2 regions of the Clostridium felsineum DSM 794 genome follow, and region 2 is predicted to be linked to the other one. Evidence: a T-box and tRNA genes for the amino acid it is inferred to sense, from the RefSeq annotation. Region 2 holds a T-box; the other holds one or more tRNA genes.
What was found. A T-box is a leader RNA that pairs with one kind of tRNA and senses whether it is charged. The one in region 2 lies ahead of pheS (phenylalanine--tRNA ligase subunit alpha), so its partner is inferred to be a tRNA-Phe.

Region 1: it has a tRNA-Phe gene. The T-box ahead of pheS (phenylalanine--tRNA ligase subunit alpha) is inferred to sense a tRNA for this amino acid. The anticodon was not compared.

The regions. Positions count from the first base shown of each region.
Region 1 covers NZ_CP096980.1:4,591,792-4,607,168, forward strand. The annotation lists gene CLFE_RS21275 (sigma factor G inhibitor Gin) at 1-66, opposite strand, end outside; gene CLFE_RS21280 (zinc-binding metallopeptidase family protein) at 287-1,429, shown strand; gene CLFE_RS21285 (magnesium transporter CorA family protein) at 1,551-2,498, shown strand; gene CLFE_RS21290 (S66 peptidase family protein) at 2,517-3,437, shown strand; gene CLFE_RS21295 (DUF3006 domain-containing protein) at 4,342-4,575, opposite strand; gene CLFE_RS21300 (bifunctional homocysteine S-methyltransferase/methylenetetrahydrofolate reductase) at 4,562-6,343, opposite strand; gene CLFE_RS21305 (GNAT family N-acetyltransferase) at 6,420-6,872, opposite strand; tRNA gene CLFE_RS21310 (tRNA-Cys) at 7,035-7,108, opposite strand; tRNA gene CLFE_RS21315 (tRNA-Phe) at 7,119-7,194, opposite strand; rRNA gene rrf (5S ribosomal RNA) at 7,202-7,318, opposite strand; rRNA gene CLFE_RS21325 (23S ribosomal RNA) at 7,389-10,293, opposite strand; rRNA gene CLFE_RS21330 (16S ribosomal RNA) at 10,623-12,128, opposite strand; gene CLFE_RS21335 (sensor histidine kinase) at 12,588-14,003, opposite strand; gene CLFE_RS21340 (response regulator transcription factor) at 14,017-14,724, opposite strand; gene CLFE_RS21345 (ABC transporter ATP-binding protein) at 14,896-15,377, shown strand, end outside.
Region 2 covers NZ_CP096980.1:3,113,235-3,128,611, forward strand. The annotation lists gene CLFE_RS14795 (glycosyltransferase family 2 protein) at 1-128, opposite strand, end outside; gene CLFE_RS14800 (glycosyltransferase family 2 protein) at 183-983, opposite strand; gene CLFE_RS14805 (DegT/DnrJ/EryC1/StrS family aminotransferase) at 989-2,068, opposite strand; gene CLFE_RS14810 (glycosyltransferase family 2 protein) at 2,093-2,851, opposite strand; gene CLFE_RS14815 (putative Se/S carrier protein) at 2,971-3,249, opposite strand; gene CLFE_RS14820 (hypothetical protein) at 3,266-4,279, opposite strand; gene CLFE_RS14825 (cysteine desulfurase family protein) at 4,302-5,441, opposite strand; gene CLFE_RS14830 (cell division protein ZapA) at 5,541-6,164, opposite strand; gene pheT (phenylalanine--tRNA ligase subunit beta) at 6,375-8,753, opposite strand; gene pheS (phenylalanine--tRNA ligase subunit alpha) at 8,775-9,794, opposite strand; T-box leader at 9,844-10,062, opposite strand; gene CLFE_RS14845 (glycosyltransferase family protein) at 10,127-11,920, opposite strand; gene CLFE_RS14850 (TrmH family RNA methyltransferase) at 11,939-12,736, opposite strand; gene rplT (50S ribosomal protein L20) at 12,858-13,217, opposite strand; gene rpmI (50S ribosomal protein L35) at 13,247-13,444, opposite strand; gene infC (translation initiation factor IF-3) at 13,462-13,992, opposite strand; ribosomal protein L20 leader region at 14,023-14,143, opposite strand; gene thrS (threonine--tRNA ligase) at 14,184-15,377, opposite strand, start outside.

The sequences.
Region 1 (15,377 bases), 1.5 Mb from region 2:
ACCCTTTCCATTTATTATTATACCATCTTTTAATGGCTTTCTGCATATGATACACATTTTTTTCATAGCCTATCCCTCCTATGAATCAAGCATATTAGTTTTCTTTAAACATCTAATCTTTATTCACTATAACCCTTATACTATATTTTATTCACTGTACTATGAAATTTTATTTTGTCCCAAAAAAATTTTAATATATTTTTATTTTTAGTAAATACTATAAGTTATTAAATATTAATCTTCTATATGTTGTTTGATTCTAATCTATATCAAGAGGTGAGTAACTTTGAAACAAGAACTAGCTTCATTTTTAACTACAATCGATAGCGAATTGTATTCTCTTACAAAATATTTATATGATAATCCCGAAGAAAGCTTTCATGAATATAAAGCTTGCAAGTATATAACTGATCTTTTAAAGTCTTATAATTTCAATACTTTAACAAACTATTTAGATGTTAACACCGCATTTTTTTCTCAATTTGGAGAAGGTCATCCCAAAATATGCCTTATATGTGAGTATGATGCAGATATAAATTACGGTCATATATACGGATTTAATGCTAAAACTACTATTTCTATTGGTGCCGCCCTTACTCTATCCAAAACTATTTCTAAAATCGGTGGAAGTGTTGTTCTAATAGGTTGTCCTGGTGAATTGAAGAGTAGTTTGAAATCAACAATGTTTAAACAAGGAACTTTTGAAGATATGGACGCTATATTGTCAGCTCAACCACATGTAATAACAGCACAAAGTGGTACTTCAATGGCTTCTCTTCCACTAAAACTTAATTTTTCATCAAATAACAAAATGGCTGATATAGCGAGTTCCCACTGGAATTTTAATACTGCCCTAATTATTTTTAATGCCTTAAATTATTTAATAAGCACTTCAAAAGCTAGTTTAGATATTAATAATTTAAGTTTCTCAAATTTAGTTGACTCTGATCCTAAAATTTCTGAAATGGCCTTTACTTTAAATTCTGTATCTTCTCAAAATATATCTGACCATGAGTTAAAAATAAGAGAATTTTTCAAGGGTTTATGCTCACTATTAAATATTGACTTCGAACTTCACCTTAGCGACGCACCATGTACAGAATTGTTATCAAGCAGTACTCTTTCACGACTTTTTTCACATAATTTAAAGGAATGTGGGATAATAAATATAGATAAACCTAAAAACTTATCCTCATACCTCAGTTTAGGAATTATAAGTCATTCAATTCCTTGTATACATCCATACATATCTATAACAGAAAATTCTTCAGTGAGATATGGAACTAACTTCTTCGCAGATGAAACAATTACACCTTATGCTCATAATATAATTATGAAAACTATAAAAGCTTTAGCATTTACATGTATTGATTTAATAGAAAATAATAGCCTTTTATTTGAAGCAAAAAATGAACTTAACAATAAATAAGTTCTTAATAATTGAATTTTAGACTTCTTACCAGTTATAATATATCTATAACTATAATTGAATTAAAGAAGGGAGGAACTGTACAAATAATTATTTTACACTTTGTACAGGACCATAAAACATGATATCCATTTATAAAAGTGTTGATTTCAATAATCCATCAAAACTTGAAAAATTAGAAAATGTAGAACCAGGCTGTTGGATAAATGTCACAGCACCAACTAAACAAGAACTAATGCTTATACAGAAAAAAACAAATGTTCCAATGGACTTTTTAAATGCTGCGATGGATGATGAGGAGACCTCTAGATTAGAAATAGAAGATAATAACATTTTAATTATTGTAGATATTCCTTTTACAGAGGTTGAAGATAACTCTTTAGCTTATGATACTTATCCACTTGCCATAATACACACTGAAAAGGAAATCATAACAATATGTCTTAAAAACAGTAAAATATTATCTGACTTTCTTGATGGAAAAGTAAAAACTTTCTTTACTTTTAAACGTTCACGATTTATATTACAAATACTATATAAAGTAGCAACCTACTATCTACTGTACCTTAGACAAATTGATAAAAAAAGTCTTATGGTTGAAAAAAGACTTCATAAATCTCTTAAAAATAAAGAGCTTATTCAACTTCTATCCCTTGAAAAGTCTCTTGTATATTTTTCTACTTCACTTAAGTCAAATGAAATTACTCTTGAAAAAATGTTAAAACTTCAAGTAATGCAAAAATACACAGATGATCAAGATGTACTTGAAGATGTGATAATTGAAAATAAACAAGCTATTGAAATGGCAAGTATATATAGCGATATTCTAAGTGGAACAATGGATGCATTTGCCTCAATAATATCTAATAATTTAAATGTTGTAATAAAATTTTTAACCTCAGTAACAATACTACTATCAATTCCTACAATGATTTCAAATTTATTCGCAATGAATGTTGCTGGAATACCTTTATCAACATATAGATATGGATTTTGGATAATTTGTGGACTTATGGCCTTAATATCCTGCATAACAGGAATATTTTTATATAAAAAGAATACTTTTTAAATTAAGAAGGTGATAATTTTGTTAGGTAAAAAACTTAAGCTTGGAGATACAATAGGTATTATATCTCCAGCAAGCCCTGAAGATCCTAAATCTATTGAAAATGCTATTAGCTTTTTTCAAAACAAAGGATTTAAAATTAAACTCGGCAAACATATATATGATAAGCGTGGTTATCTTGCCGGTGAAGATAAAAATAGAGCAGCTGATCTTATGGATATGTTTAAAGATAATGAAGTCGACATGATTTTATGTGTACGAGGAGGCTATGGTTCTATGCGAACTTTGCCTTATATAGATTTCGATGTTATAAGAAGCAATCCAAAAATATTTATAGGTTTTAGTGATATAACTTCTTTCTTAAATACTTTTTATTCTAAATGCAATTTGATTACTTTTCATGGGCCAATGTTTACTTCTAATTTTAAAGACAAGTATACTATTGACTCATTTTTCAACACTCTAATGAATGGAAACAAACCGTATATAATTTCAAATCCTTCTGAAAATGAACTAATTTGCAGTGTAGAAGGTGAATGTCGTGGACATTTAGTTGGGGGAAACTTATCTTTAATTAGTAACACTTTAGGCACGCCCTATGAAATTGATTTTAAAGATAATATTTTATTTATTGAAGATGTTCATGAAGAACCATATGCAATAGATAGAATGTTAACTCACCTCGAACTTTCTGGCAAGCTTAATACCTGTAATGGTTTTATATTGGGACAATTCAAAAATTGTACTTTACCACATTACAATAGAAGTCTAACATTAAATGAAGTTTTTGCAGATAAAATTTTTAGTCTAAATAAGCCAACAATAACAAATCTTATGAGTGGACATGATTACCCTAAGCTAACATTACCTATAGGTGCTCAAGTATATATGAATTCATTGAAAAAAATTATAGAAATAAATCAGCCTACTGTATTAAATTAAAAATTATAGAGAAATTATGTACATTTAAACTTAAATTGTACCAAAATGCTGACTATAAAATCATTTTGGTACATATTTAAATTAACAATGAATTAATTTCTCTATACCCATCAATTACTATATTTATCTTATACCATATTTTATATTTCTATTCATACTAATAAACCAATTATATTATCAATCCCCAAATAAAAAACATAAAGTTTTATCCCCTAAAAACTAGTTTTTTTAATATTTTTTCTTTTATTCCCACTTAATTGAAACGACTTAATACGTAAATCACCTCCATTACATTTTTTAACCATATAAATCCTCACTCCTCAATTAGTTAATATTAAAAAAACCATAATCGAAAGAAAATAAAATACTATGAAACAATCTATGTATTTTGTTTCATAGCTATATTGCAAAATTTGCCTATTTCAGTAACTTTTTTAGTTTAAATATTATAATTCATTGATATATTTTAAAAAATATAATGAAACGTTTTTTGATTATTTAACAACACTAGTTTTACTTACTAAAGTATAGAAATTTAAACATATTTCAACAAAAGTATATTAAAAATATATTCTTACTATCTGTTGGAAAATGTAACTATAAGTGATATAATAAATACTAATATGAAACAAAATACATAGATTGTTTCATTTTTGTCATACAATTATATAACGTTGGTGTTTATTTTTTACAAAAAAGTTATTGCGCATTCTTGTTTTATTCCATTATATGTTATTATTTGTATTTATTCGTATATTTAGTTTTCATTTTTTTATTTAAAATTCCATAAAAATACAACTACTAAAAAAACAAAAAAATTAAATTTTCTTATGAAATTTAATTTTTTCATCTAAAAATATTCTTGAAAGAAATTATCTAGTATTTTGTATGTTAAATTTACTATTTACATAAACAAATTACTCATTAATTTTTGTATATCTATCTTTCTTTTCCTTGTTTCATCAATATTAATTTTAATATTACCATCATCATATAAATTCAAAACGGTACCCTCTACTGCTCCCTTAGGGATTCTAGTTTTTAATATATTAAGCATACTTCTATCTGGCCTTTCACAAACAGCAAATTCACCTTCAAATCTATCTATAACAAGTTTAATAAAATCACTTCCTAATATTCTTTAATATTTTCATAACCATTTCAATTCTGTTAAATGGTGTGACCATATATATACCATCAACATACTTTTTAATTTTATGTATAAGCTCTGTTGCTAAATCAACTCCAACTGTTTCTGCTTCTTCCCTTGACATATCAATCTTAAATCTTTCAACATATTCTTTAGGAATATTAACTCCAAAAAGCTCATTATTTATAAACTGAACATTTCTATAACTTACTAAAGGCAATATTCCTCCTATTATTTTTACACCTTTATCTCTTTTAAGGTTAGCTAAAAATTCAATAGTACTTTCTTCAAAAATTGGTTGTGTTAAAAAAAATGTTCCTCCATTATCGACCTTTTTCAACATTCTTGAAACCTCAATTTTTTTATTTAATACATTTAAATTAAGCGCCCCTCCTATATTTATCTCGTCATGTTTAAATACTTCTTTATTCATTTCACTTATAAGGTTCATAAGTTTAAATGAATTTAAATTAAAAACACTTTTTGTATTAACCTTATCAATTCCTGTAACAGGATCTCCAGTTATAGCTAAAATATTTCTTATACCTTCTATATGCGCAGCAAGCAAACTAGCTCTTATAGCGTTTACATTTTTGTCTCTACAACACATATGGGGCATAACCTCTATTCCCAATTCTCTTTTAATTTTAGATGCAATCATTATTGAGTCCACTCTAACTTTCGACATAGGTGAATCTGCAATAGTAACTAAATCTATATTATTTTTCTTACACACCTCAGCTGCATACATAATTTTATCTATATCAATATTGAACGGTGGGTCCAACTCTACCACTATTGGAAATTCGTCCTTAACCAACTTTTCCCAAAACTTATTCTTTTCCCTTTTTTTATTAGGTTTTTCTTCTTTCTTAATTGCTTTTATTTCTACCTGTTTAACATTTGTTTTTAATTTTTCTACTAATTTTTCTATATGTCTTGGTGTAGTACCACAACACCCTCCTAATATTTTAATTCCTACATTTTTAATCATTGACATTTTATCAGCAAAATAATCAGGATTATCTACATATACCATTCGTTCATTAATTAATTCCGGATACCCTGAATTAGGTAAAGCAGATATTGTATCCCCAAGTAATTTCAAATTTTTAATAACACTATATAAGTGAGCTGGTCCAGAACCACAATTAAATCCATATGCATCTATATTTTTAATACTGTTCATTTTGTTTACAATACTATTTGCACTAATACCTTCTCTTGTAAAACCATCTTGCATAACTGCGAATTGAGTTAATATAAAAGCATACTTATTTTTTAACTTTATATATTTAAAAATTTCTTCTAAACAATCTATACTACTTAATGTCTCAAATACAAAAATATCGGCTCCTAATTCCATAAAAGTATCTACTACAAACTTATATTCTTCTATTATATACTCTACAGGTTTTCCTACTTCAAATTTATTAATTGGTCCTACATCCGCTGCAACAAATACATTATCTTTAGTTGCAGCGGCTTTTTTAGCTATTTTATACCCCTCTGTTATTATATTCCTTAGTTCTTCTTTTGATATATCCATTGTTAAGGTGTTTGCCGAAAAAGTATTTGTCCTAATAAATTTAGCTCCCGCATCTATATACTCCTTATGAATATTAAATATGACTTTAGGATTATTTAAATTTGCAAATTCACAAAAATTATTATAATCCCCTGTAATTTTAGAATAATATGTTCCCATTGCACCATCTGTAACTAAAATATTGTTCTTTATGTATTCACGTATCAATATATTCACCACCTAGATTTTAAAATTATTATATTATATTTTATCATAGATCCATAACTAAAATTAATACTTTTATTTATAAAGTCTTTTTCATACATATACTATTAGTGTTTCCTATATACTGACCATAATTTGATATTATAGTATAACCACACCTCTTATATAAATGAATAGCTTCATTTTGTTTTATTCCTGTTTCCAAAATAGCGTACTTATAATATTTTTCCTTTGCACATTTCTCCAAAGTATTTACTACTAACTTACCTAACCCATTACCTCGTTCCTTTTTATCAATAAAAATACGCTTTAATTCAACAGTTTTATCTTTATATTCCTTATATGCACCACATCCAACAGGAACATTGTCCCTATAGATAACCAATACTTGCTTTATATCTTTATTTCTATTATAATCATCATATTGTTTTTGTAAATCCCCATACTTTTCTTTCAAGTCCTCATCTAATAATTTAATGAGGTAGATGAAATCCACATTATCACTGTTTGTTTTCAAAATATTTATATTCATTGTAATTTCATTCTCCAAAAAATAAAAATCAACTTAATTATTATATTATAATTTATTAAATGTAGTCATTTCAACTTTTTCAAAAAAATAAAAAGTAGTATGTACAGCTAACTCTTTATGAATTACTGTATATACTACTTATCTAATCGTCATATAATTAATTGGAGGCGCCACCCAGATTTGAACTGGGGATAAAGGTTTTGCAGACCTCTGCCTTACCACTTGGCTATAGCGCCATAAATATAATGGTGGCCGGACCAGGAATCGAACCAGGGACACGAGGATTTTCAGTCCTCTGCTCTACCGACTGAGCTATCCGGCCAAACATTACCCGGCAATGACCTACTCTCCCACAGAGCCTCCCCTGCAGTACCATTGGCGTTCTGGTTCTTAACCTTCGTGTTCGGTATGGGAACGGGTGTTACAACCATGCTATGATCACCGGATTTATTTAATTATAGAAAGTACTTTATACTTTCAAGATTGCATAGTAATTATTATATATTTACTTATTAATTGGTCAAGCCCTCGACCTATTAGTATCAGTCAGCTTAAAATGTTACCATTCTTACACCTCTGACCTATCACCTGTTGTTCTTACAGGGGTCTTACTAACTTATGTTATGGGAAATCTAATCTTGAGGTGGGCTTCACGCTTAGATGCCTTCAGCGTTTATCCCTTCCCGACATAGCTACCCAGCCGTGCCTTTGGCAAGACAACTGGTACACCAGAGGTCAGTCCATCCCGGTCCTCTCGTACTAAGGACAGCTCCTCTCAAATTTCCTTCGCCCGCGACGGATAGGGACCGAACTGTCTCACGACGTTCTGAACCCAGCTCGCGTGCCGCTTTAATGGGCGAACAGCCCAACCCTTGGGACCTACTTCAGCCCCAGGATGCGACGAGCCGACATCGAGGTGCCAAACCTCCCCGTCGATGTGGACTCTTGGGGGAGATCAGCCTGTTATCCCCGAGGTAGCTTTTATCCGTTGAGCGATGACCCTCCCACGAGGAGTCACCGGATCACTAAGCCCGACTTTCGTCTCTGCTCCACTTGTTTGTGTCGCAGTCAGGCTCCCTTCTGCCTTTGCACTCTACGCGCGGTTTCCAACCGCGCTGAGGGAACCTTTGGGCGCCTCCGTTACTTTTTAGGAGGCGACCGCCCCAGTCAAACTGCCCTCCTAGCTATGTCCCGTGACCAGTTTCATGGCCTCCGGTTAGAACCTCAGTACTGTCAGGGTGGTATCCCAAAGACGACTCCACAATTCCTGACGGAACTGCTTCCAAGTCTCCCACCTATTCTGTACAGACAATACCGAAATTCAATGCTAAGATACAGTAAAGCTCTACGGGGTCTTTCCGTCCAATCGCGGGTAGCAAGCATCTTCACTTGCACTACAATTTCGCCGGATTTGCTGTTGAGACAGTGCCCAAATCATTACGCCATTCGTGCGGGTCGGAACTTACCCGACAAGGAATTTCGCTACCTTAGGACCGTTATAGTTACGGCCGCCGTTTACTGGGGCTTAAGTTCATGCCTTCGCTTGCGCTAAGCATTCCCCTTAACCTTCCAGCACCGGGCAGGCGTCAGCTCCTATACTTCAGCTTTCGCTTTAGCAGAAACCTGTGTTTTTGATAAACAGTTGCTTGGGCCTATTCTCTGCGACCTACTCTCGTAGGCACCCCTTCTCCCGAAGTTACGGGGTCAATTTGCCGAGTTCCTTAACAGCAATTCTTCCGATGGTCTTAGGATTCTCTCCTCACCTACCTGTGTCGGTTTGCGGTACGGGCACAGAGCTCCTGGATAGAGACTTTTCTTGGCAGTATGAAATCAGATATTTCGGTAGTAAACTACCTCACCATTACACCCCAAGCTTAAGGAAGACGGATTTTCCTATCTTCCACTCTCAGTGCTTAGACGTACTTCCAATAACGTACGCATATCCTATCCTTCTGCGTCATCCCATTTCTCATAACGTTACTCTGCGGTATCGGAATATCAACCGATTGTCCATCACCTACGCCTTTCGGCCTCGGCTTAGGTCCCGACTTACCCTGGGCGGACGAACCTTCCCCAGGAAACCTTAGGTTTTCGACCACTAAGATTCTCACTTAGTTCTCGCTACTTATGCCAACATACTCTCTCCTGTACAGTCCACCGCTCCTTTCGGTACGACTTCAGCCCATACAGGATGCTCCTCTACCACTTGTACGAAGTACAAGTTCACAGCTTCGGTGTTAGATTTTAGCCCCGGACATTTTCGGCGCAGGATCTCTTGACTAGTGAGCTATTACGCACTCTTTTAATGAATGGCTGCTTCTGAGCCAACATCCTAGTTGTCTTAGAAATCCCACATCCTTTACCACTTAATCTATACTTTGGGACCTTAGCTGGTGATCTGGGCTGTTTCCCTTTTGACTACGGATCTTATCATTCGCAGTCTGACTACCATGATTCAAGTATCCAGCATTCGGAGTTTGATAGAGTTCGGTAACTGTTGTCAGCCCCTACCTCATTCAGTGCTCTACCTCCGGTACTCATTCATGGCGCTAGCCCTAAAGCTATTTCGAGGAGAACCAGCTATATCCGAGTTCGATTGGAATTTCTCCCCTATCCACAGCTCATCCCATGGTTTTTCAACACCATTGTGGTTCGGGCCTCCACGGAATTTTACTTCCGCTTCACCCTGGCCATGGATAGGTCACCCGGTTTCGGGTCTACAGCATGCAACTATGCGCCCTATTCAGACTTGGTTTCCCTTCGGCTTCGCACCTTAAGTGCTTAACCTTGCTGCATACCGTAACTCGTTGGCTCGTTCTACAAAAAGCACATCATCACACATTAACGTGTTTTGATCGGTTGTGGACACACGGTTTCAGGTTCTATTTCACTCCCCGTCTGGGGTTCTTTTCACCTTTCCCTCACGGTACTGCTTCACTATCGGTCACTAGGTAGTATTTAGCCTTGGGAGGTGGTCCTCCCAGCTTCCCACAAGGTTTCACGTGTCTCGTGGTACTCTGGTACAGATCGGGCTTTTTTCTCTTTTCACCTACAGGACTATTACCTTCTATGGTTTAACTTTCCAGAAATCTTCGGTTAAGATATAAAGCTTTAATGATCTGCCCGCAACCCCGGAAACAAGTTTCCGGTTTGGGCTCTTTCCGTTTCGCTCGCCGCTACTAAGGAAATCGATTTTTCTTTCTCTTCCTCCAGGTACTTAGATGTTTCAGTTCCCTGGGTTTACCTCTATATACCTATGAATTCAGTATACAGTTCATGGGGTTACCCATGAGAGTTTCCTCATTCGGAAATCTTCGGTTCACAGACTATTTGCGTCTACCCGAAGCTTATCGCAGCTTATCACGTCCTTCATCGGCTCCTAGTGCCAAGGCATTCACCATGCGCCCTTTGTAGCTTGACCTTACAAGAATTCATTAATATCTCTGTAGATTATGATGGCTAATTTCGTTCAATACTTCATCAATAAAGCTAACTATAGATTACTATAAGTTTTCTTTATTTCTTTGTATTCCCCGAAATTCCCTCATCATTACTAATATGAGGTATTGAATCCTATACTAAGTAAATATATTTAAATTCAAACAACAAAGAATTAACTTTGCCTTGCTTTAGAGTATTACTCTTAATTACTATGCAATTTTCAAAGTACAAATAGAGAGTTGAACTCTCAAAATTAAACAGAGAACAAAGAACCTTCATGGAAATTACATTTCCATGTCGACTCCTTAGAAAGGAGGTGATCCAGCCGCAGGTTCTCCTACGGCTACCTTGTTACGACTTCACCCCAATCATCAACCCCACCTTCGACCGCTGGTTCCAAAAGGTTACCTCACGGGCTTCGGGTGTTGCCGACTCTCATGGTGTGACGGGCGGTGTGTACAAGACCCGGGAACGTATTCACCGCGACATTCTGATTCGCGATTACTAGCAACTCCGGCTTCATGTAGGCGAGTTTCAGCCTACAATCCGAACTGGGATAGGGTTTTGAGTTTAGCTCCACCTTGCGGTATAGCATCTTTTTGTCCCTACCATTGTAGCACGTGTGTAGCCCTAGACATAAGGGGCATGATGATTTGACGTCATCCCCACCTTCCTCCCGGTTAACCCGGGCAGTCTCACTAGAGTGCTCAACTAAATGTTAGCAACTAATGATAAGGGTTGCGCTCGTTGCGGGACTTAACCCAACATCTCACGACACGAGCTGACGACAACCATGCACCACCTGTCATCCTGTCCCCGAAGGGACTTCATCCATTACGGACTAATTCAGGAGATGTCAAGTCTAGGTAAGGTTCTTCGCGTTGCTTCGAATTAAACCACATGCTCCGCTGCTTGTGCGGGTCCCCGTCAATTCCTTTGAGTTTTAATCTTGCGACCGTACTTCCCAGGCGGAATACTTATTGTGTTAACTGCGGCACAGAAGGAGTCGATACCTCCTACACCTAGTATTCATCGTTTACGGCGTGGACTACCAGGGTATCTAATCCTGTTTGCTCCCCACGCTTTCATGCCTCAGCGTCAGTTACAGTCCAGAAGGCCGCCTTCGCCACTGGTATTCTTCCTAATCTCTACGCATTTCACCGCTACACTAGGAATTCTGCCTTCCTCTCCTGCACTCCAGACATCCAGTTTGAAATGCAGCCCCCAAGTTAAGCCCGGGGATTTCACATCTCACTTAAATATCCGCCTACACATCCTTTACGCCCAGTAAATCCGGACAACGCTTGCCACCTACGTATTACCGCGGCTGCTGGCACGTAGTTAGCCGTGGCTTCCTCCTATGGTACCGTCATTATCGTCCCATAAGACAGAGTTTTACGATCCGAAGACCTTCATCACTCACGCGGCGTTGCTGCATCAGGGTTTCCCCCATTGTGCAATATTCCCCACTGCTGCCTCCCGTAGGAGTCTGGACCGTGTCTCAGTTCCAATGTGGCCGATCACCCTCTCAGGTCGGCTACGCATCGAAGCCTTGGTGAGCCGTTACCTCACCAACAAGCTAATGCGCCGCGGGTCCATCTCATAGCGAATAAATCCTTTGGCTCAGAAATCATGTGATTTCCGAGTATTATGCGGTATTAATCTTCCTTTCGGAAGGCTATTCCCCACTATGAGGCAGGTTACCCACGTGTTACTCACCCGTCCGCCGCTGGGAACCGAAGTTCCCCGCTCGACTTGCATGTGTTAAGCACGCCGCCAGCGTTCGTCCTGAGCCAGGATCAAACTCTCAATTTAAAAGTTTGATTAGAATCATGCGACTCTCTATAGATTATAGTGGTTAATTTTGTATAATACTTCGTCAATAAAACTCATCATAGATTACTATTGACTCGCTTTATTTCCTCGTCTTATCCAAAATTTCCTCGCTATTACTAAAACGAGTGTCTTCTGAATCTTTTATACAGATGCTACTCTGTATTCCTTTAGCTCATCGCTAAATTTATTTAAATAGAATAAATTCTATTCAAAAGAATTGCTGGTTCTTTAATTCTCTGTTTAATTTTCAAAGTTCAATTGTGCGCTGCACTCAGACAGCTTATTTATAATATCATTTTCATCAAGTTTTGTCAACATCTTTTAAAATTTTTTTATTTTTAAAAACGACAAACTTGCGACAACGAATAATATTTTACCACATACAATTATAATGTCAATAGTTTTTTATATTAATAAGTTATTGACCATATCTATATATTAATTCTCTTTTAAAAACACAGTGAATTCAGTACCCTCACCCTCTTTACTTTTCACATTACAAACTCCATCATGTAACTTTATTATGTCATTAGCTATAGCCATTCCTAATCCGGAACCTTTTGAATTTGAAGTTGTATTTGTTCCTCTATAATATCTTTCAAATATGTGATCAATATCTTTTTCTGGTATTCCTTTTCCATTATCCTTTATACCTACTTTAATAAATTCCTCACTCTTTTCTACAAATATCTCTATTATAGAATTATTATCATTATACATTAAGAAATTAGTAATAATATTTACAAATGCCCTTTTCATCATAAGTTCATCTATATTAATAACTATATTTTCATCTATATTAGAAATTTTCACATTTCTATCCTTAAATTCTGGTGATGAATGCAGCGTATATATTATATTATTTAACCACTTGCTAAAATAAACTTTTTTCTTATTTATAGTGATACAATTATTTCTAAGCTTATAACTAAAATTCAAATCATTTATAAGTTCTTCCATATATAATGCTTTATCATATATTATACCTGCATAATCTATAATTTCATCTTTTGCAAATTCATAGTCATCATCTTTAAGTATCTCTGAAAAGCCCTTTATTGATGATAATGGTGTTTTCATGTCATGACTTATAGATGAAATCCATTGATCTCTTAACTGATCTATTTTCTTTTTTCTATCCCTATTATCCATTAAAACTTTAGATAGGACATTTAAATTTTTAAATACATACTTATATATACCTTTTTCTTTTTCATTAATTTTATAATTACCACTAGATAATTTCTCTATGTAAATGAGTACTTTTTCAAGAGGTTTACCAATTTTACGCGCAAAATAAACATATCCAAATATTAAAATTATTATTAAATTAATAGCTAATATTATTAAAATGCCTCCACCGATTATTTCTTTTAAATTATGAGGATTATATTCTAAATTATATTTAGCAATTTTATTTATAGGGAATCCAATAAAATAAGAAAATTTATTTTGACCTTCAAAGCTTTTTTCTCCAATAAACAACGTGGAATTAACAGTATCATATTTATAAACATGTACAAATTCTATTGGACTATACTTTATAGGAACGTTTTTAGGTTTTTTATATGAATATTCCTCTTCTAATTTATTGTCCACAATTTGAATCCATGCATTCTGTTCTTTTAATATATTCTTTCCTCTTTCATCTATATATGGTTTAGCATCTTTTACTTTTATATATTTTCCTATATCATTTGTAAACTGAGCTGGATCCTGAGTTAATGTTGGTCTATATTCCGTTAATCTTATCATTGTCAACATATCTACAATAAAAATTATTACAAGAATTAATACTATACTTTTTGTAAATAAGCTAGTGATTTTTATATAGCTGGATGATTTTCTTCTCATAGTTTTCCCCTTCTTAAAACTTCATTTTATACCCTAATCCTTTAACTGTTAAAATATACTTAGGATTAGAGGGATCATCTTCTAACTTTTGCCTTAGCTTTCTTATATGTACCATTATAGTATTATCATAGCCAACATAATCATCTTGCCAAACTTCATTAACTATCTTTTCTTTAGATAATATTATATTTTTATTCTTAACTAAATACTTTAATAATAAAAGCTCTTTTGCTCTTAAAAGAACGCTCTCACCATTTTTTATAATTTCACCCTTTTCGAAATCTATTGTGAAATCATCCGTTTTTATTATGTCTTCCCTATTTATTAATGATTTCCTTACCATTTCAATTCTTTTAAGATGTGCTTTAACTCTAAGAGCTACTTCTTTAGGTGAGAATGGTTTTGTTATATAATCATCAGCTCCAAGTCCTAATCCTATTATCTTATCTGTATCTTCGCTTTTGGCTGATAAAAACATTATTGGAACCGCATCAAAGTTTCTTATTTGTCTAAAAACCTCAAAGCCATCTATATCTGGAAGCATTATATCTAAAATAATAATTTCTGGTGCGTTATCCTTACACTTTTTTACCCCATCGCTTCCCGTTACACTTGTTATTACATTATTAAATCCTTCTTTTTTAAGTACTGTTTCTAACAATTTTAAAATACTTTCCTCATCATCTATAAGAAGTATTTTGCTGTCCATTATATTTTTCATGATTAGCACCTCCCTAAACATGATAATATACTTTTCTTATCCATTTCAATCTAATAATCAATATTTAAGGTTTAGTTAAGGTTCAGATTAAACACAGATAAGCTTAGCATATTACAATTTAAACATAGTCAAGTTAATCACTTTTGAAATTAATGTATAGGAGAGATATAAATGAAAAATTATGTTGTTGAAGTTAATAATTTAAGTAAAACTTATAGAGGTTTTAATACTGTAAATAATATAAATTTAAATATTAAAGAAGGAAGAATTTATGGCTTTCTTGGACCAAATGGAGCTGGAAAATCAACTACTATAAGAATGATTTTAGGCCTTATTAAAAGTTCTTCTGGAAGCATAAAAGTTTTTGGAAAGAACCTTAAAGAAAGCAGATCAGAAATATTAAAAAATGTTGGTGCTTTAGTGGAATCCCCTTCATATTATGGACACTTAAATGCTTATGAGAATTTAAAAATATGGGCAACAATTAAAAATGTTGATAAGAATAGTATTAATGATGTTCTAAGATTAGTTAATCTTTATGAGCATCGAAAGAAAAAAGTAAGTAAATTTTCTCTTGGTATGAAACAACGCCTTGGAATAGCACAAGCCTTAATTGGTGATCCAGAACTTATAATACTTGATGAACCTACTAA
Region 2 (15,377 bases):
TCCTTAGAATTATTATCAACAACAATTATTTCGTAAGCCGATCTTTTTGTGTACTTTCTTATACTTTCTATACACTTTTTAGAATATAAAAAATTATTATATGTGAGTATTATTATACTTGTTTTCACTTTGGTATCCCCCTAAAAATTTGTGTAAATGTTGAAAATACTGCATTAATATATTCAAGACTTTATAAGTTCATTATATATAACCTTTTTTACTATTTTAAAATTATTATCATATTTAAATCCTAAAAATTTATTATATTTATCTATAAGCTTTAAAGTCATTAAAATTTTACTTCTTTCACTTTTACCTGACCATTTTCCCTTTGAATGTACCCTATAAACTGAACATATTTGAGGAAGATATGCTATTGGTCCTTTTTCTGATATTGCTATATTAAACATCCAATCATACACAACCATATCGTAAAGACTTTCCTTAAGCTTATTTACACATACTTTTCTATACATACATGCTGAAAAATTACCTATTACATTACCTAACGTGAGTTTTTTGGTTGTTATAGTTTCATAAGAAAAACTGTTATTCCAAGCTTGAGTTTGTTTTGTATTATAAATCGTATTATATACAACAAATCTATTGAAGACAGCAGAATATCCTGTATGTCTATCTAAAAAATCGCTTTCCAGCTGAAGTTTTCTTTTACTTATCCAATAATCATCTCCCTCAAGAATTGCTATATACTCACCTGTACATTTTTTAAAACCTTCTTTATAATTTTTAGTTATCCCTAAGTTATTAATATTAGAAAATACTTTTATTTGATCTGGATACTTCTCTCTATACTTATTAGCTATATTTAAAGTACCATCTTTAGATGAGTCATCCATTACTATAATTTCATATTTAAATGTAGTTTTTTGAAGCAGTGCACTTTTAATTGCTTTTTCTATAAACCTAGATTGATTATATGTTATAATTAAGACACTTACTTTAATCTTTATATCACTATTCACACTTATCACCCTAATTTTATAACCTTATTTATTGTATCTATTATTTTAATCTGCTCAGCACTTTTTAAAGAATCATACAGTGGTAAACACAAAATTCTTTTACTTATATCTTCTGCTATACACATTCTACTTGTTTCTACATAATCCAGATTAGCTAGGCATGGATAAAAATATCTCCTAGGCTTTACCCCTTCGTTTAATAGAGCTTTTAGAACCTTTTTAAGTAATTTTTCGCTTTCAAATACAATAGGCATATAGCTATAATTTAATGTACTATTTCTATTATGCAGTTGAAATTTAACATTACCTTTTATATAATTAACGTAATTTTCATATACTCTTTTTCTACTCTTAATTATCTCATCTATATCATCTAAAACGCATAATCCCATAGCAGCTTCAAATTCGTTCATTTTTGCGTTTATTCCTATGCCTTTTATAATTTCTTCACTCTTTATTCCAAAATTTCTAGCAAGAACTGCTCTTTCGTATAATTTATCATCATTTATTGCAAGAGCTCCACCTTCTATTGTATGAAATACTTTGGTTGCATGAAAACTTAATATTGATACATCTCCATAAGACAATATACTCTTATCCTTATATTTAATACCAAAGGCATGAGCTGCATCATAAATCACTTTTAGATGTTTTCTTTTCGCTAATTTATATATGCTATCAATATCACAACTATTTCCAAAAACATGTACTGGTACTATAGCAGAGGTTCTTTCTGTAATGTTTTTTTCAATTAAATTTATATCTATATTAAAACTATCTTTATCTATATCAACAAATATAGGGATAAGCCCTTCCCATAATAAACTGCTTGTTGTTGCAACAAATGAAAATGGCGTTGTTATTATTTCTTCTTTTATATTTAAAATTTTATATGCAATTTGAAGTGCTAAGGTTCCACTTTGAACAAGAACAATATTTTTTACTCCCAAATACTTCTGAAGTCTTTTTTCTAATCTTGTTACCATCTCACCATTGTTCGTTACAATACCCGTGTTAAATATTTTTTTTATATAATCAGCATATTTATCAAATGGAGGAAGGTAAGTTTTAGTTACATTTATCATATTATCCTCCTTAAATAATTTAGATTAAATTGTTACAATTGAAATATAATTCTTAAAGCTTCCTATATTTTTCGTTACTTTCATTAAATCTTCAGCGCTTATTTTCCATGTATGATCACCTGTACTCTTGTGTTTAAAATATATATAATTAAATCTATTGCCTGAATATATTTTAATCCCATTTTTAAAACAGTCTTCTACAAACATTGCATCCTCTGCTAGACTAACATTTCTAAATTTCACCTTGCTAAAAACATTTTTTTTAATAAGTAATGTAGACCCTGCTATATTAGGTATATATTTTTCATTTCCTTCAGGATACATTAATTGAAGTTTATTATATCCTTCATAATATACAAAAAAAGATGCCTTTCCAACAACACTAGCCTTAGAATAAATAAGTGATATAATTTCATCTAAGATATAGTTCTCTCCGTAATAATCATCATCGTCCATCTTCAATATATAATTATATTTAGAAATTTTCACTCCATAATTCAAACATTCCCCAAGAGTAATCTTTTCTGATTTTTTAACTATTTTCACATCAGAAAATAATTTTGCCTTCTTTTTATACTCATTAATACTTAAATTCATTTTGTTTAATATTATTATCATTTCTTTTTTGTTATAACTCAATCTAGAATAATTATCAAATATGTTTTCAAGGTACTTTATCTTATTTGTACAGACTATTATAGATACTCCAGGTTTATAAACTTTTTCATAATTAATTCTATTTTTTATAATTATCTTTTTTTCCCTATCTATATTAAATTTCATAGTACCTCTTCTACTTTATTACTTACTTAATTATTATATGTACATTGAAAACTACAGGTTACATATAATAATTTCAATTAAAATAAGAGATTTCACTAAAAAGTGAAATCTCTTATACATTAGAATTCAATTCTTCTATAGGTTTTTTTTGTACCATTTCTTTCTATTTTATATAATCCCTTTACTGCTATACTATTACTTTTTATTTCATTTATTACTGCTTCCTTAATTTCATCGGTAAACTTCACACTATGTGTACATGAAGTTGATATTGAGCATGGTGTTTGTATTATCTTAGTCTTAATTTTCTTATCATTTAATTTACCATAAATATACACAGCATGATTTTGAGATTTAAAAACTACCAAGTATTCATTTTGTAGATCTTTTGTTTTCATTCTCCTCACCTCTTAATTAGAGGAGTTTTCGAATCCAAACCCACTCTTTTATTTTACGGGCGCTGTCTATACTCCCTACTACATTAATATGCCTTTGATCCATTAATGTATATAGATTTTTTACATTTGCTTTATTAAAATACTTTATCAATGTGTAATATACACTTTTAGTATATTCTACTTTACCCAGTTTGCTTCTATCAAAATATAATTTAGCTGAAGCATTGCTATCTTTTATAGATATTTGAGCATAAAATCTTCCTTTTTCTGTTGTAAATCTATATAGTCTGTTCATTGCATTTTGTATTTGAAATCTGTCAGGACACATTTTAAAAATAGGTACATATTTACTACCCACACTATGCCTTGACACTTTTTCATATTCACCTAAATTATAATTTCTTTTATCTGTTTTTATTCTTAAATAATAATTTTTATACACTTCATTGTATCCAAGATTTTTAAAGCTATTAATTGCTTCACTACTTATTACTCTATCAATTCTATGTGCTCCAAACTTTTCAGCCACACTTTCTATTTTCTTTTCTATCATAGGATATATTTTTCTGTAATCTCCACTGGATATTCTTATATAATGTACAAATACATACTTAGCTCCACTTTCAGCTAAATTCTCAAAACTAATTACTCCTGATGCAACAACTTTATCGCTATCATAAATTTTTAGTATTACTGTATTTTCACTTAATATTATGTTTATAAGATTTGAACTTATATTATCAATACTTTTTAAATACCTCTCTTTTTTATCAACATCTTCTAAAACCTCAGTTTGAAGTAATCCTTTTTCTTTATTTCTCTCTATACTAATTGTTGAAGTTTCTTTTTTAAAAAGAGTATTTTGATTTTCTTTAATAAATTCATTTAATTTTTTTCCTAAATCATAGTATTCTGATTTTCCTTCTTCCACAAATTTTTTGTAAAATTTCAATGCCTTAAATATAGTCTCTTGATATTTCAATCCATTTTTTTCAGAATAATCTTTTACCCACTTTTCAAGATCATCCATAACGTCACCTCTTAAAACTTTCTTATATCTTTCCTTTATTTATTTCAATTAAAGCCTCAATTAACTTGTCAATATCTTCTATTGTATTAAAATATCCTGGACTTACTCTTACGGTGCCCTTATTCTTTGTACCAATAATTTCATGAACTAGTGGTGCACAATGGTACCCATTCCTGACACAAATGCCTTTTACGTTTAAAATAGCTGCTACATCCGAACTGTCAATTCCATCTATATTAAAAGAAACCACAGCTCCTCTATTATTTAGTTCTGGTCCATAAAGTTTAACATAATCTTTATTTTTTAAGTTTGATATAAGATATCTAGTTAGTTCCATTTCATGTTTTGCAATGTTTCTTATTCCAATACTATTTATAAAATTTATTCCCGCATTCATTCCTACAATACCTGGAGTATTTAATGTACCACTTTCAAATCTATCTGGTAAGAATTCAGGCTGCTCAACAGAAAATGAATTACTCCCAGTTCCTCCACTTTTAAATTCCGTAAGCTTTATCCCCTCTCTTATATAAAGTGCACCTGTGCCTTGAGGTCCAAAAAGTCCTTTATGCCCCGCAAAAGCCAACATATCTATATTACTTTTTTCAACATCGATATTTAAAACCCCTGCACTTTGCGCTGCATCTACCATAAAACTTATTCCATTTTTATGTGCTATCTCTCCTATTTCATCTATATTTTGTATTGTTCCTGTAACATTAGATACATGATTTATTACAATTAATTTTGTATTATCTTTAATCATTCCTTCGATAGTTTGAGGATTTACAAAGCCATATTGATCAGCCTTTACAATACTTACCTCGATCCCCCTTTTCTTCAAATAACTTATAGGTCTTAATACAGAATTATGTTCCATATATGTGGTTATTACATGATCTCTTCTTTTTAAAAAGCCTTTTATACCTATATTTAAAGCTTCCGTCGCACTAGATGTAAATATAACATTAAACAAATCTGAAATATTAAATAGTTTAGCTATTGCTTCTCTGGTCTCTGTAACCTTATGAGCCGCCTTTATAGCCATATCATAAGATCCTCTTCCTGGATTAGCTGCATAGTTCTTCATACAATCCATAACATCATCATAAACATTCTTTGGCTTAGGAAAAGTTGTTGCTGAATTATCAAGATATATCATAAATTAAATCTCCTAAAATAATTACTTATAATATTTTATGATAGCTTATGTAATTATATTATAATAAAGTAAAAATCCCATTCATTACTGAACGGGATTTTATTTAACATTCTTTGATTTTGGATTATTATTTAATACCTCAACAACTTCTTTTTTGGCCTTAGCTAAACTAATTTGATTTTCTAGAAACTTATTTTCAAGATCTATTATTTTATATTTTAAAGTATGTATATTAAACCTTAATGCCTTATTTTCTTTTTTATATTTTTCTTCACTATCAATGTGACTTTTACTTTCATCTTTTATCTTAATATTTTCAAGCTTAAGAACATTTATTTGTTCTACTAAATGAGATACTTCTTCGCTTGAAACATTATTTTTTGCTTCTTCTATGTTCTTTAAAAGTTCTTCATTCCTACTATTTACATTTTCCATTTCAGATTCGAGTTTTCTTTGAATCTCTTCAAGTGCTGCAATTTTCTTTTCCATAAGTTCCATGCTATCAGCTAATCTTTCATTTTCATTGCTAAGCTTGAACATATCATCTGTAACATTAAGCGCTGTTAATATCGCCGCATCCGATGTACTTAATCTTTCATTATTACCTAAAATATTTTTAATTTTTTTATCCACATAATTTCCAACAGTTCTAAGGTATTCTTCTTTTTCTTCACCTTTTAAATTATATTCCATTCCGTTTATTGTTATGGTAATTATATTCATATAAACACCCTCTTAGTTTTATATGTACATTGTCTATTTGTTTTTTATATGATATTTGACCAATATACTTTAAATATATTTTAACACATATGGGGTTTCCAACTCAACCTCAAAGTTAAACATATATAACAATTATATATTATACTTTTGTAAAAAGATATTTTAACTTTCTATTGGAAACCCCATATAAGGACTGGAAACTATATTTTCTTATCTAAGTTCTGCTCCCAAAAGATGTTCAAGGGTTTTTACAATTTTATTTTGAATTTTTTCTACATCCTTATCTGTTAAAGTCTTATTTTCATCTCTATAAGTAAGTGCATAGGATACACTTTTTTTGCCTTCAGGAACTTGTTTTCCTTTATATACATCAAATAGCTTGAAGCTCTCTAGTATACTTCCGCCTTGCCTTTTTATGATATTTTCGATCTCTTGAACAAGTATATCTTCATCGACTAAAATTGAAGTATCTCTTGTTACAGCAGGGAATTTAGGTAACGGCTTATATTTCTTCTTTAATACTACATTTTCTACTAGTAAATCTAAATCTATCTCTGCTATATAGCATCTCTCATCAATACTATAATTTTCGCTTACATTAGGGTGAATTTCTCCAAGAGTACCCAAAACAACATTTTTAATTTTTATAACTGCTGTTTTTCCAGGATGGAAAGTAGGATTTTCACTTTCACGAGCATAAGAAATTTTATTTATCCCTAATATCTCCACTAAGTTCTCTACAACACCTTTTAAATCGAAATAATCAGCTTCACCGTACATACCAATTGTTACTACATTCTTTTCTTTAGGAATCTCATCTTCATTTTTAGATGGTACGTATACTTTTCCAACTTCAAATAACCTTGATATCTCATTATTGTGCGAATAATTTCTAGCAAGAGATTCCATCATAGAATGAATAGTTGTAGTTCGCATAACGCTAAAATCTTCACCTAAAGGATTTCTTATTTTTACAACGTTTCTAAGTTCACTATCTTCTGGAATTAGTATTTTGTCAAATACCTTTGGACTTATGAATGAATAATTTATAGATTCATTAAGACCACTAGAAATCAATATATCTGTGATAAAATCCTTTATCTGCTGAATTTTACTTTTACCAGTTCTTACACTTTGAGCTTTTACTATAGTTGAAGGAACATTATTGTAACCATAAATACGAGCAATTTCCTCAGCTACATCTTCTTTTATATTTATATCACATCTAAAGGTTGGTGAAAAAACCTTTAATTTATCTTCCTCTATTTCTGTTGTTAATTCCAATCTATCAAGATATTCTTTCATTTCTTCCTTAGGTATATTAATTCCAAGGAAATTATTTACCCAATTATAATCAACCTCAACTATATTAGGTTCATTCTTAACAGGATATATATCAATTACACCTTCTACGATTTCTCCAGCTTTTAACTCCTGAATCAATGTACATGCTCTATTAAGTGCTGTCTCAGCAAGATTTGGATCTAAATCTTTTTCATATCTTCCTGATGCCTCTGTTCTAAGACCTAATTTTTGAGAAGATATTCTTATATTAGTTCCATCGAAATTAGCTGATTCAAATATTATTTCATGTGTATCTTCTGTAACCTCAGAATTGAGTCCACCCATTATTCCTGCTATAGCACAATTCTCCGCTCCATCTTTTATCATTAATACATTTGAATCTAAGTTTCTTTCCTCTGAATCAAGAGTAACAAATTTTTCTCCGTCTTTTGCTCTTTCTATAACAATTTTATTTGAGGTTATCATTTTTTTATCAAAAGCATGCATTGGTTGACCGAGCTCTAGCATAACAAAATTTGTTATATCGACTATGTTATTTATTGGTCTTACACCAGCAAGCATCAATCTCTCTTGCATCCATGCAGGTGAATCCTCTATTTTCACATTCTTGATTACTCTTGCCATATATCTTCTACATAATTCGTCTTTAACCTCAACACTTATTTCATCATTAACGTTTGTTCCTTTTGTTTCTAAAAAATCTATTTTAACATTTCTGTACTTTGTATTAATTGTGGCAGCTGTTTCTCTAGCTATTCCAATTACACTTAAACAATCCGGTCTATTTGAAGTTATTTCAAAATCTATAACAGGATTATCCAATCCTAAAACTTCTTTAATATCCTTTCCGATAGGTGCATCCTTATCCAATATCATAAGACCGTGAACATGCTCTTCATCGGCAATTCCAAGTTCTTCTTTTGAACACATCATACCATTAGATGGTACTCCTCTAAGCTTACCTTTTTTAATTTTTACGCCTCCTGGAAGTGTTGATCCATGAAGTGCAACTGGAACAATATCATTTTCCTTCATATTTTGTGCACCAGTTACAATTTGAACTGGTTCTTCTTTTCCAACCTCTACACTACATATAACAAGTTTTTCTGCGTCAGGATGAGGTTCTATTTTTAATATTTTGCCTGTAACCACATTTGTTATTTCATCCCCACTTGTTATTACTTCTTCAACCTTAGAGCCTGAAAGAGTTAATGCATCTCCAAGTTCCTTAGCATTTATATCAAAATCAACATAATCTTTTAACCATTTAACAGGTACTTTCATTTTTATCCTCCTAACAAAATACTAGAATTGTTTTAAAAATCTCATATCACTTTCGTATAGCTGTCTTATATCATCTATTCCATAGTTAAGCATAACTATTCTATCAAGACCCATACCAAAAGCAAATCCACTATATACTTCTGGATCTATACCGCAGCTTCTTAAAACATTAGGATGCACCATGCCACAACCCCAAAGCTCTATCCAGCCTTCTCCCTTACATACCTTGCAACCTTCTCCTCCACACGCAAAACATGTTACGTCAGACTCTGCTGATGGCTCTGTGAAAGGGAAATGATGAGGTCTAAATTTCATCTTAACATCTTCTCCAAACATTTTTTTAGCAAAAGTCTCAAGAGTTCCTTTTAAATCTGCAAAGGTTATCCCTTTATCTACAACAAGACCTTCTACTTGATAAAATATAGGTGAATGCGTTGCATCAACAGCATCTGATCTATACACTTTACCAGGCGAGATCATTTTTATAGGTGGTTTTTGGTCTAGCATTGTTCTAACTTGAACTGGAGATGTTTGAGTTCTAAGTACTACATTATCATTTATGTAAAAAGTATCTTGTTCTCCTCTAGCCGGATGATTTTTAGGTATGTTAAGCATCTCAAAATTGTACTTATCATACTCTACTTCTGGTCCTTCTTCAATTACAAAGCCCATATCTCTAAATATGTTCTCAACTTTCTCTAACGTTAAGAAGGTTGGGTGTCTATGACCGACTGTTTGTTTTTTTCCTGGCATAGAAATATCTATAATTTCACTTTGAAGTCTATTACTCTTCTCTTCATTTTTTATCTTTTCACTTGCCTCAACAATAAGATTTTCAAGCTTAGCTCTAACCTCATTTGCAAGCTTTCCTATTATAGGCCTTTCTTCCTTTGTCAAGCCTCCCATACCTCTTAGTATTTGAGTAAGTTCTCCTTTTTTACCAAGATACTTTACTCTTATGTCTTCAATATTTTTCTTGTCTACTGCACTTTTTAATTCGTTTAATGCTTTTTCTTTTATGGCCTCAAGCTTCTCTTTCATTGAATTATAAGCTCCTTTCTTTTATATAAAAATAAAAACCGCCCCTATAAAAAGGGACGGATAATCTCCGCGGTACCACCCAAATTGGATAACCCACTCAATATTTTAACGATATTTAACCGCCATTTGCTAATTTGTACAAAGCTACATTTCACAAATGGAACTCCAGAGTGAACTTCAATACAACTAGACTTAAAAAGGCTTTCAGCTAATAACCTTTTCTCTCTTAAAATCCTATTATATTTACTCTCTCTTTCAATGCTTCTATTATTAAGATTGATTCCTATTATATCACATAAAAATCTTTTTTCAATAGTTTATGGAAATTTGTACTAGCTTTTTTTTATTATAGCAAGTACTTTCTCTTTACATAAATTATATCCATACACCGATGTAATAATAAAAATACCAATATTATTATATAGATACCTAGACCTTCCCTCAAAGAAAAGCAAGAAAATAAACACACCCAAAATAGTTATTCGCAAAATAGATAGTTCTTCTTTATCCTTATACTTTTCTTTTAAAAATAATGGAAATACAATAAAAAATATTAGAACAATCCATGCTCCCTCTAGGAAATGTGCAAAGTATATATATTTATCTGAATTAGGATACATAACGTTTTGAATATTTTTACTAATTCTATCCTTATGCACTAACTTAGATTCCTTGTAATCACCCTCACCATAAGCATAAAATGTTCCATCTCCAAAAATCCAGCTTGCTTTATTGGATAAAAACTTTAAATATTCTTTAAAACCAAACTCTCTAAGACGTTTTTTTATTTCAGGAATATTTTGCTTTATTCTATTTTCCTTAGTTTGACTCTTATTATTTAATCTTGCATCCGCAGCATCCACTGCACCATACAGTGCTCCTCTATCTTTTATATACTGCTTTTGCATACCTATCATAAGAAAGTAAGTTGGTGGTGTACTGTGTTCATATACATATTTTAATTTATGATTTAGTATCCCTGAATTATCCAAACTATAATTAAATACATTTAGGCTAAAGATTAATCCTAATAGCATAAGAGCACACTTTAATGCAAATTTTTTAGGATGTTTTATATTTGTTATTATTAGCACCATAATAATTGCTATCATTACAAATAGACTTGTTGGCTTCATCTTATAAGCAAACATAGCTACAATACCTATTAATATATACACCGGTAGCTTAACTTTATTTCTTTTGATTTCTTTTGACTTCAAATACAAATATAATATAAGCAGCGGATAAATCATTCCTAATATATCCGTATACGGAGTAGTAACCCAACAAGACAATATTACAAAAATAAACGAAAAGAATAGAGATGTAATTGCACCTTCAATACCAATTACCTTTTCACAAATTAAATATATTAAAAGTACTGATATATTCATTACAACAACATTTAATATTGATGCTGCATACAAAGAATGTACTACACCAAAAACCTTCAAAAATTTAAAGTATAAAATCAAAACACTAAGTAAACCTAAATTATTAGGATATAATACATAGTACTGTGAATTGACAATTTTACCTTTGTCCATAAAGGCGATAACATCACTAAACACCACACCAGAATCCCAATTAGGAGAAGTGGTCTGGAGTCCATAAGCAATAATTAATTGTGTTATTGAAAAAGTAGCTATAACTAAAGCTAACATAATATACATTTTATCTCTGTGTTTGATAAAATACTCACAAATATTTTTAATTATGCCTGTCATGGAAAAAAGTAAAAAGAGAATAAAGATTGAAAAAAGAAAAGCCAAATCTATATTATAATGTATAATATCAACTCTATTAAGAATGATAATATTTAAAAATACCCAAAATAAGCAGGCCAAAGTAATCTTATGTATAATAATTATTATTGGATTTTCTCCAATTAATAAGTTTTTGCTTACTTGTATCTTAAAAAAGCAAAAAAATAATGAAAATCCTCGTAATGCTAGAAAGTAAATTAAAATTAATACTAAATTTACAACAAAGATTTTCAAACTGTATCCTCTTTGCCTATTATTAAAAAATATAAAATAATTAGTAATAATAGAGAATACTAAGCTTAAAAAAAAGTAAATAATACTCTTTTTTCTAATTGGCAAACAATATTTAATTTTTTTCATTAATACCCCCGAAGAAATTTATACATGATGTTTTCTAACATATTCAAACATCATAACAGCGGCAGCTATACCAGCATTAAGAGATTCTACATCTCCTGGCATAGGAATTTTAGCTTTAATATCGCTGATATTTATAACCTCATCACTCAATCCATTTCCTTCATTACCGACTGCAATAATAATTTTTTCATTTAACTCTACATTGTAAAAATTATTATTTGTATTAGGAGTACTTGCTATAAGCTTAAATCCATTTTCTTTTAATCTTGCTATTTGTGATAGTTTTTCATCTTCAAATATTACAGGCAATTTAAAAATTGATCCCATGGTAGCTCTAAGAGTCTTATTATTATATATATCCACAGTACCTTTAGTTATTATAATTCCTAAGGCTCCTGCGGCATTTGCAGTTCTTATTATAGTGCCCATATTTCCAGGATCCTGAATTTTATCTACAAGCATATAGAATCCTTTTGTAATCTTACTTAAAACTTTACTGTACTTCACAACCGCAGCTATTCCTTGAGGTGTTTCCGTACTACAAATTTGATTTAAAATACTTTCTGAAACTTTTATAACTTCCACGTTTTTCTTTATATCTTCACCTATATCATTTAAAATAAACTTATCATAGCTTTTTTCAGAAACAAACAAATATTCTACGTCAAAATCAGATTCTAAAGCTTCTTTAACGAATCTTAATCCCTCCACAATAAATTTTTTGTTCAAATCTCTATACTTTTTTTCTTTTAATCTTTTAACTTCTTTTATAATAGAGTTTCCCTTACTTGTTATTGTTGTATTCAATTCGTTCATTCCTTTTTTATTATATAATACAATTGCAGCCATATATGATTTTATGTAAGCAAATCCAATATATGCATATTTATATATGCATATATTGAAAGAATTCATATAGACTGCAATTTAATAATTACTATGCGTTAATTTGTTTTTTAGCTACTTCAACTAATTCAGAAAATGCTTTAGGATCATTTATAGCGATTTCTGAAAGCATCTTTCTATTCATATCAATTCCTGCTAATTTTATTCCATTGATAAATTTAGAATATGAAAGACCATTTATTCTTGATGCAGCATTTATTCTTGCTATCCAAAGTTTTCTAAAATCTCTTTTTCTTAATCTTCTTCCAACATAAGCATTTCTAAGTGCTCTTATTACTGATTCATTTGCTGTTTTAAATAACTTACTTTTTCCACCATAATAACCTTTAGCAAGTTTTAAAACCTTTCTATGATTTTTACGTGCATTTACTGCTCTTTTTACTCTAGCCATACTAAATTAACCTCCTTAAACCTTTCCTATTATAGGTATGGTAACAATGTTTTCATTGTTTTTTCTTGTGTCTCTGAAACGTATCCACCTTTTCTAAGGTTTCTTTTAGTCTTTGTACTCTTCTTAGTAAGTATATGGCTTCTAAAAGCTTTACCTCTTTTTAACTTTCCAGTTCCAGTAGCTTTAAATCTTTTAGCAGCTGATTTCTTTGTTTTCATTTTTGGCATGTGTACTTCCTCCTATACTATTGAGCTTTTTTAGGTGCCAATATCATTATCATATTTTTACCCTCTAATTTCGCTGTCTTTTCAACAACGGCAACATCATTTATTTTCTCAACAAAATTGTCAAGTATCTTTCTACCTTTAAATGCGTAGTCTGCTTGCCTTCCCCTAAATCTTACTGTAACCTTAACTTTATCTCCGGCTGTTAAAAATTTACGTGCATTATTTGATTTAATTTGTATATCATGTTCTTCTATAGATGCACTTAATCTTACTTCTTTGATATTTACAATCTTTTGATTTTTCTTATTTTCTTTTTCTTTCTTAGTTTGCTCATAGACAAACTTACCAAAGTCCATTATCCTACAAACCGGTGGAACAGCATTAGGTGACATAACAACCAAATCAAGTTCCTTTTCTTCTGCTAGTCTAAGTGCCTCGCTTGTAGCAATAACTCCAAGCTGAGAACCATCATCACCTATTACTCTGACTTCTTTTTGCCTTATTTCCCCATTTACAATAAAATTTTTATTCTTACTTATGATTTTCACCTCCGAAAACTTAATGAATATACATATATTTATAATAAAAAAAGACGGTTATTCACCGTCTCAAATATACATAGCAAAATAAGCTGCATATCTTAAACCTTACTAGCTTCGTGGCTGTAAGGTGAGAAACGGTAGGTTTCTACTTCCAATACCTTGTAAATTATAGCACCACTTAGTGTTCTTGTCAAGAACTAAAGTGAATTTATTTTCTGCTTAACTTCAGCATTTATTCTAAATATGAAGTCCTCAACATTCATTGAGCCTAAATCTCCTTCTTTTCTGCTTCTTACAGAAATCACGCCCTCTTTTATTTCCTTATCTCCTATTACTATCATATAAGGAATCTTTTTAAGCTGAGCTTCCCTTATCTTATATCCTATTTTTTCATTTCTAACATCTTTTTCAACTCTTATTCCTGCATCTCTTAATTTTTGGCTTATAACATCAACATATTCTACTTGACTATCTGTTATGTTCATAACTTTAACTTGCACCGGTGCAAGCCAAGTTGGAAAAGCACCTGCATAATGCTCTATTAAAATTCCTATAAATCTTTCTATACTTCCAAAAACAACTCTATGAACCATAACTGGTCTATGTTTTTCTCCATCTGCACCAACATAGTTAATATCAAATCTTTCAGGCATTTGAAAATCAAGTTGTATTGTTCCACACTGCCATGTTCTGCCTATACAATCCTTAAGATGAAAATCTATTTTAGGTCCGTAGAAGGCTCCATCACCTTCATTAACTATATACTTTAAATTTGCAGCATTAAGTGCATTTATAAGTCCATTTGTAGCTGCTTCCCAATCTTCGTCACTTCCCATGGAATCTTCTGGTCTTGTAGATAATTCAACATAATAGTCAAATCCGAATACTTTATAAAACGAATCTATAAGTTTTATTACTTTTAGTATTTCTTCAGTTATTTGATCTTTAGTCATAAATATATGTGCATCATCTTGGTTAAAACATCTTACTCTCATAAGTCCATGAAGAGCTCCAGATTTTTCATGTCTGTGAACAAGTCCTATCTCCCCAAGCTTTATAGGAAGTTCTCTATAAGAATGTATGTTATCTTTATATACCAAAATTGATCCTGGACAGTTCATAGGTTTTATAGCATAATCCTGCTCATCAATTTTAGTAAAATACATATTTTCTTTATAGTGATCCCAATGTCCTGATTGATGCCATAATTGTTCATTTAATATTACTGGTGTACTTATTTCATCATATCCTGCTTTATTATGAACCTGTCTCCAATAATTTAATAAAATATTTTTTATTACCATTCCCTTTGGGTGAAAAAATGGAAATCCTGGTCCTTCTTCATGCATAGTAAATAGATCGAGTTCTTTTCCAATTTTTCTATGATCTCT